Linked DNA regions of Tunicatimonas pelagia. The protein of the gene in region 1 interacts with the protein of each later gene in a pairwise test. Links are inferred from orthologs where the notes say so. Each region holds a gene or a part of one and is shown in the gene's direction. Other genes may lie near its edges. The genes, in order: P0M28_RS18385 and secA.

The links.
Region 2: the proteins of P0M28_RS18385 (region 1) and secA interact in binary tests that used the Escherichia coli proteins (3 or more experiments, as listed by UniProt). The link is inferred for Tunicatimonas pelagia from one-to-one orthologs.

What each region holds. Positions count from the first base shown.
Region 1 is NZ_CP120683.1:4,272,891-4,276,088, reverse strand. Bases 42-2,911 are described here. They hold P0M28_RS18385 (alkaline phosphatase), read left to right. Parts: upstream 42-850; coding sequence 851-1,972; downstream 1,973-2,911. Other genes in these bases: P0M28_RS18375 (hypothetical protein), read left to right, coding at 2,537-2,911; P0M28_RS18380 (hypothetical protein), read left to right, coding at 2,109-2,516; P0M28_RS18390 (ABC transporter permease), read left to right, coding at 42-641. Also shown: more of P0M28_RS18390, read left to right, coding at 1-41; more of P0M28_RS18375, read left to right, coding at 2,912-3,198.
Region 2 is NZ_CP120683.1:1,511,808-1,516,067, reverse strand. What follows is about bases 137-4,068. They hold secA (preprotein translocase subunit SecA), read left to right. Parts: upstream 137-484; coding sequence 485-3,868; downstream 3,869-4,068. Other genes in these bases: P0M28_RS06330 (alpha/beta hydrolase family protein), read left to right, coding at 3,819-4,068; dapF (diaminopimelate epimerase), read left to right, coding at 137-373. Also shown: more of dapF, read left to right, coding at 1-136; more of P0M28_RS06330, read left to right, coding at 4,069-4,260. UniProt on the Escherichia coli protein: Required for protein export, interacts with the SecYEG preprotein conducting channel.

The sequences.
Region 1 (3,198 bases):
GCCGACAGGGTTATATCATTGGAGTGGCGGAAGACTTTCACTTTGAATCGTTACACCAACCCATTGCGCCTATTATATTTCATATTCCTTTCAGTGCCGATCGAGTGCGTAGGGTAGTGGTCCGAGTACAAGCCAGCGCGATGGATGAGACCATCAGCTACCTGAAAGAACAATGGAGCTACCTTCGTCCGGGCTTCCCGTTTGATTACTACACCATAGGTGACCGCTTTCAGGGACAGTACGATGCGGAAGATCGGTTAGGACAAATTGTGCAGTTTTTTTCCCTATTGGCAATCTTCATCGCGGCGTTGGGTTTAGTAGGCTTGGCTTCTTATACCGCTGAGCAACGCACCAAAGAAATTGGCATTCGTAAGGTATTAGGGGCATCGGTGAGTCAGTTACTGCTGTTGCTTACTAAAGGCTTTTCTAAACTTATTTTGGTAGCATTTCTCATTGCCTGCCCACTGGCCTACTTCGTGATGAACCACTGGCTAGATACCTTCGCTTACCAAGATACGCTGAGCATCTGGAGCTTTATTTTAGCTGGAGTAGCCGCTCTATTAGTAGCCGGAATCACCGTCGGTTCTCAGACCATTAGCACCGCTACCCGTAACCCGGTAGATTCTCTGCGGGATGAATGACGGGCGGGGGGCCGGATCCAGGGAGTAAAGTAGATAACTCCACACTCCTGGCTCCTTGCGCCCTGCACTAAAGATGATTATATTGAAGAAAATTAGCTACTATGAATGCTGTAGAATTTGAGGCAAACGTTAACACAAAAGAAACATCGCTTCTACAGTAAGTTTGCTCAAAGAAATTATCTTTGCCGATCAAACTATACTGCTATCCTATGATTCGTGCTATCATCTTTAGTTTTTCCTTATTATTACTGGCGCAATGCCAGTCTCAAGAAGCTAAAGTAGCTGCTACCAGCGAAGAAGAACCTACCCCACCCAAAAATATCATTCTACTTATTGGCGACGGCATGGGCGTAACCCAGGTAACCAGTCGCTTCTACTACGGCGAGGGCGAGCCAAACTTCCAACGCTTTCCCTACATCGGACTGATCAAAACTTCCTCTTCCCGCCAAAAAATTACCGACTCGGCAGCGGGAGCTACCGCGTTTTCGGCTGGAGTAAAAACTTATAATGGTGCCATTGCCGTTGCCGATGACACTACTTCAGTACCGACTATTGCCGAACTAGTAGCCGATGACTTAAGCACCGGACTGATAGCCACCTCATCTATCGTACACGCTACTCCGGCTTCCTTTTACGCCCATGTTCCTGCCCGAAGTCAGTACGAAGAGATTGCTGCTCAATTAACTACTTCTTCCGTAGATTTTTTCGCGGGAGGCGGCATCCAGTTCTTTATTGACCGGGAAGATGACACTAATTACTTAGATAGCTTAACTGTCAATGGTTTCATGATAGACACCGCTCAGTTGCAAAAACCAGCCAGCTTCTCTATGGAACAGAAATATGGCTTTCTGCTAGCCCCCGACGGTATGCCTAAGATGCAAGAAGGCCGGGGCAATTTTCTTCCTCAGGCTACCCAAATGGCTTTGGATTACCTTTCACAAGACGACGATGGCTTTTTCCTGATGGTAGAAGGCTCACAGATTGACTGGGGCGGGCACGCCAACGATGCTGAGTACATTATTGAAGAAGTAAAAGACTTTGATAAAACCCTCGGAGTAGCCTTGGACTTTGCCGAGCGCGATGGTAACACCCTCGTAGTGGTAACCGCCGACCACGAAACCGGTGGCTTTGCCCTATCATCCGACGGGAGCTACAACGACATCATAGGAACTTTCTCTACCGGAGGGCATACTCCCGATCTGATTCCGGTGTTTGCCTACGGACCTGGTGCTGAATCCTTCGCTGGTATCTACGAGAACACGGGTATTTACGATAAAATGGTGGAAGCAACCGGGTGGAAATCATTAGATAGCCCGGTAGCATCCCGTTAGACCACGCAGTGACTGATAGTTGCGAAGGTAGATGACTTAGCGTTTCTATAGTCGTAAAATATTATTCTAGGAACGTTGAATTCTACCGTATACCCATTTATATTTCACATATACTACGACCTAAACAACCTGCGCCATGAAACCTTTACTTTTTCGGCTGCTGCTAGCCTTGTTCATTTTCTCGATAGGTGCCTGTAAAGAAGATGAAAACCCTGACACTGATAGTAGAACTAACAAAGATGACATCGTACTTACCGAAAATGAGTTCAGAGATGTAAACTTCACCGCAGCTCAGGACACTATCCTCTACCAGTTTGCAACGAATGATGCCGGAGTGATTGAAGTAGTCGCAAAGGGTAGTTTTTCTAATTTGGGAGTTAGCTTAAAAAGTCTATCTGATGGTGCTACGGTGATAGAGAATACCTATACTGACCCGGACGAGGTGATGGAGTGTGGCCCCGTGCCAGCCGGTAAGTATCAGATTAGCTTGAACAGGCTGTTACTCAATACTGATGCTAGCGACATAGAACTTATGTACGTTTAGACACTAGTGATAAACATGAGATGAATCAGAGCCACAGTACGCCTACCTCTATTGAGGTTGGACAGAGAAATACGGCTTATCTCCGCAGTAAAAATGATCAGGATTGGTATGCGTTTGAGCTGACCGAGGCTGCATTTGTCGATATTGAGGTAGACTTTCCTGAAGAAATTCAAAGCTACGCCAAATTACAGCTTTACGACAGCCTTGCACCAGAGCAAGGGGTTGCTACTAACCACACCGACGGCATATATACGCCGGAGCAAGCAATATTACCTCCAGGAAAATACTATGCCCAATTTACCTGCACTAAGAGCAGTAGCAAGGCGTATACATTTACGGTAAAGGCAAATACTGAGCGAGCAGAAAATATAGCTGGAGGCACTAGTCCCAATGAGGCTACCCCACTAAACGATGGCGAAACGGTGAATACTGTGTTGGTAACCAAGAATGAAAGTCGTTACTTCAATATCAATACTCCCGATTGTGGTGTTATAGGTATTACTATCAAAGTTCCTGAAGGCATACATGTATCAGCTTCACTATCGAGGCTAAGCGATGGTGCCTCCGAGGTGAAAGCCTCAGCATCGATTGAGGGTGGAGAAACTTCCGTACTGCTACACGGGTCAGTACTTTCCGGTAAAAAGTACACCTTAGAGCTAAAAGAACGTTATAAAAAAGCAAG
Region 2 (4,260 bases), 2.8 Mb from region 1 along the record:
TTTTGTCAGAGTCTTGCCCGAAAATCAATTGCTGTCAGGCTACGATGTAATAACTGAAGGCCGGAAATTACGCTACGATGATCGCTTTATGCCCGAGGGCACTAATGCTAGTTTTGTGCAAACGATTAATGGTCAGGTACAGATGCGAATTTACGAACGAGGGGTAGAAAACGAAACACTATCATCCGGTACGGGCATTACGGCGGTTGCGCTAGCGTTAGCACATGCCAATAATTTAGTGAGCCCCATCAGGGTTCAGGCCAAAGGAGGGCAGCTAACCATTGCGTTTAAACGAGAAGAGAACCAAGGGTTTAGCCACGTCTTTATGACAGGCCCCGCCGTTATGGTGTTCGAGGGCACTGTTTTTGTCTAAATGAGGTTTATTATCAATAATGATTAGTGATTGATGATTAATGAATAATGTAGTTATAGTCATCATTCATTAATCATCATTCATTATTCATCAAAAAATTAATTAGAGTTCATGATTAATACGCTTACCAAAGGATTAGCTAAACTATTCGGGTCTAAGTCAGACCGGGATATCAAAAATATTATGCCACTGGTAGGGCAGGCTAACCAAGAGTTTGCTCAGTTGGCCACTATTAGCGATGACGAACTGCGGGCTAAGTCTGAGCACTTACGGCAAGAGATCAACCAAGGCTTAGCCGATATCGATCAGCAGATTGAAGCACTCAACAACCGAGTGAAGGATGAGGAAGGGTTGGATATGCAGGAGAAGGAAAGCATCTTCGCCCAGGTTGATCAACTAGAGGAAAAGCGTAACGAGCACCTGGAAGAGATACTAATGGACGTGTTGCCGTTGGCATTTGCGGTAGTCAAAGAAACGGCTCGTCGCTTTAAAGAGAATAAGCAATTGGTGGTAACCGCTACACTGCACGATAAGCAGTTAGCAGCCAAGTACGATAATATCACTATTGAAGACGAGCAAGCAACGTGGCATAACGAATGGGATGCAGCCGGAACCCCCATCATCTGGGATATGATGCACTACGATGTGCAGCTCATTGGTGGAATTGTACTACACCAAGGTAAAATTGCCGAGATGGCAACTGGGGAAGGTAAAACGTTGGTAGCTACTTTACCGGCCTTCCTGAACGCGCTGGCGAAGCGGGGCGTACACATTGTTACGGTTAACGATTATCTGGCGAAACGTGATGCCGAGTGGATGGCTCCGCTGTTCCGATTTCATAATTTGTCAGTAGACTGCATTGATCGCTACCAGCCCAATTCGGATGAGCGGCGAGCTGCTTACGCCTGCGATATCACCTACGGTACTAACAATGAGTTTGGGTTTGATTATCTCCGCGATAATATGGCGCGCGACCCGGAAGATATGGTGCAACCTGGCCATCACTTTGCGATGGTAGATGAGGTTGACTCGGTACTCGTTGACGAAGCGCGAACTCCGTTGATTATCTCCGGACCTATTCCGAAAGGTGATGAGCACGAGTTTTATGAGTTTAAACCCCGGGTTGGCAAACTCTACGAAATGCAGAAAAAAACCGTGAACGAGTTTCTGCAAGACGCTAAGAAAAAAATAAAGGCAGGTGATACCAAAGAAGGTGGAGTATCTTTATTCCGGGCATACCGAGGGTTGCCTAAGCATAAACCACTCATCCGCTACCTAAGTGAAACCGGAATACGGCAAATTCTGCAAAAGACTGAAAACTTTTACTTGCAGGATAATCAGAAGGCGATGCCGGAGGCAGACGAACCGCTATTCTTTACAATCGAAGAAAAGACCAACAATATCAACCTAACGGAGAAAGGACTGGAGCAGATTACGAAGCAGGGGGAAGATCCGCAGTTCTTTATCATGCCCGACATTGGTACTGAGATTAATCAATTAGAGAAAGATGAAGCGATGCCCGATGAAGAGAAGGTGGAAAAAAAGGACGAACTCATCAAAGAGTATTCGGTCAAATCGCAGCGTATTCATACCGTTAACCAACTGCTGAAGGCGTACGCTATGTTTGAGTTGGATCAGGAGTATATCATTGCCGACGGGAAAGTAAAAATTGTGGATGAGCAAACTGGTCGGGTAATGGATGGTCGTCGCTACTCGGACGGATTACACCAAGCAATTGAAGCCAAAGAGAACGTAAAAGTAGAGGAAGCTACGCAAACCTACGCAACTATTACTTTACAGAACTATTTCCGTATGTACCATAAGTTGGCTGGTATGACGGGTACCGCCGAAACTGAGGCGGGTGAGTTTATGGATATTTATAAGTTGGATGTAGTAGTGATTCCAACCAATAGACCAATTGTTCGGGATGATCGGCAGGATAAGGTTTTTAAAACCGTGCGGGAGAAATTTAACGCGGTAGCCGATGAAATTAAAGACATGACCGATAAGGGGCGTCCGGTATTAGTCGGTACCACTTCGGTAGATATTTCCGAAATCCTCAGCCGGATGCTGAAGATGAAAGGTATTGAGCATCAGGTGCTTAACGCTAAGCAGCACCAGCGTGAAGCTGAAGTGGTTACCAATGCCGGAAAACCCGGGACGGTTACTATTGCTACTAACATGGCCGGTCGGGGTACTGACATCAAACTTACGCCTGAATCCAAAGAAGCGGGCGGATTGGCAATTGTGGGTACTGAACGGCATGAGTCGCGACGAGTAGATCGGCAGTTGCGCGGACGTTCCGGTCGGCAAGGGGATCCCGGTTCTTCCCAATTCTTTGTTTCCTTAGAAGATAATCTAATGCGTTTGTTCGGTTCGGACCGTATTGCGAAGCTGATGGACCGAATGGGACTGGAAGAAGGCGAAGTGATTCAGCACTCTATGGTAACCAGTTCTATTGAACGGGCGCAAAGCAAGGTAGAGCAAAACAACTTTGCTATCCGTAAGCGATTGTTGGAGTATGATAATGTGATGAACCAGCAGCGCGAGGTAATTTACAAACGCCGTCGCCATGCTTTGTTCGGAGATCGCCTTCAGTTAGATATTATGAACATGCTCTACGATACCTGCGAGGATATTGTAATGAGCACCAAGGGTGTAAGTAATTACGAAAGCTATAAGCTCACCGTGCTCGGCACTCTGGGCGTCGACCACACCATCGATCAAGATCATTTTACCAGCGTTAGTGAAGCAAGTCTCACGGACGAACTGTACAACTTCGCTTACGAGAACTACCAGCGAAAAAATAAGCAGTTAGCCCAGAGGGCGTTTCCGGTCATTAAGAATGTATTTGAAACCAAGGGGGCAACTGTAGAAAATATTCTGGTGCCGTTCACCGATGGAAAAATGCAGCTCACAGTATCGGCTGATTTAAAGAAGAGCATAGAGACTGAGTGCGAAGATTTGGTTCAATCTATGGAAAAATCCATTGTGCTGGCTCTGATCGATCAAAACTGGAAGGAGCACCTGCGAGAAATGGATGACTTAAAGCAGTCGGTGCAGAATGCTGTATACGAGCAGAAAGACCCACTCATTATTTATAAGTTCGAGGGTTTCGAGCTATTCAAGCAATTTTTGGCAAAAGTAAATGAGGAGACAATTTCATTTCTGATGAAGGCAAACCTGCCCGTTCAGCAGCCAGATGAAGTACGAGAAGCTCGCCGACCGGCTCGTCGGCAGTCGGAACAGGGAGTAAAAGCTTCCAAGGAAGATTCCGGCTCCTTATTGGGGGGAGGGAACCGTGGGCAGGGTCAACCCGCTGCCAATCGTCCTCCGGCCGAACCGGTGAAACCGGCTAAAACCCAGAAAATTGCCGGGCGGAATCAGCGAGTGAGCGTACAATATAATGATGGAAGAGTCGTAAAAGATGTAAAATTCAAGAACGTTGAAGACGATATTCGCAACAACCGCTGCGTTATCGTGGAGAATGATTAATCGCCATTTGTCTACATTACTGTTGCGTAAGCAGAACAACCGTAGTATTATCTTGCTGCTGTCAATCGCATTGCTACAATGCACTCCTATTCAGCAGTCAGATCGCTTTGTGCCCGATGGGCTTATCTCGGGAGAATTAGGATCGTTCCACGGGTACACCATGTATTCTTTTTTATTTCAGGAGCGGCAGTGCCGGGTGGTTGTTCCCAATAAACCCGCCGAAGGCAACCCTTGGTTGTGGCGGGCTCGCTTCTTCGGGCATCGCCCTGAGGTAGATCTGGCTCTGCTGGAGCGAGGTTTTTACGTAGTGTATGTTGATGTGGCCGATCTTTACGGTAGTCCGGCAGCGGTACAGCTTTGGAACGAATTTTACGAACTGCTTAATTCTCGCT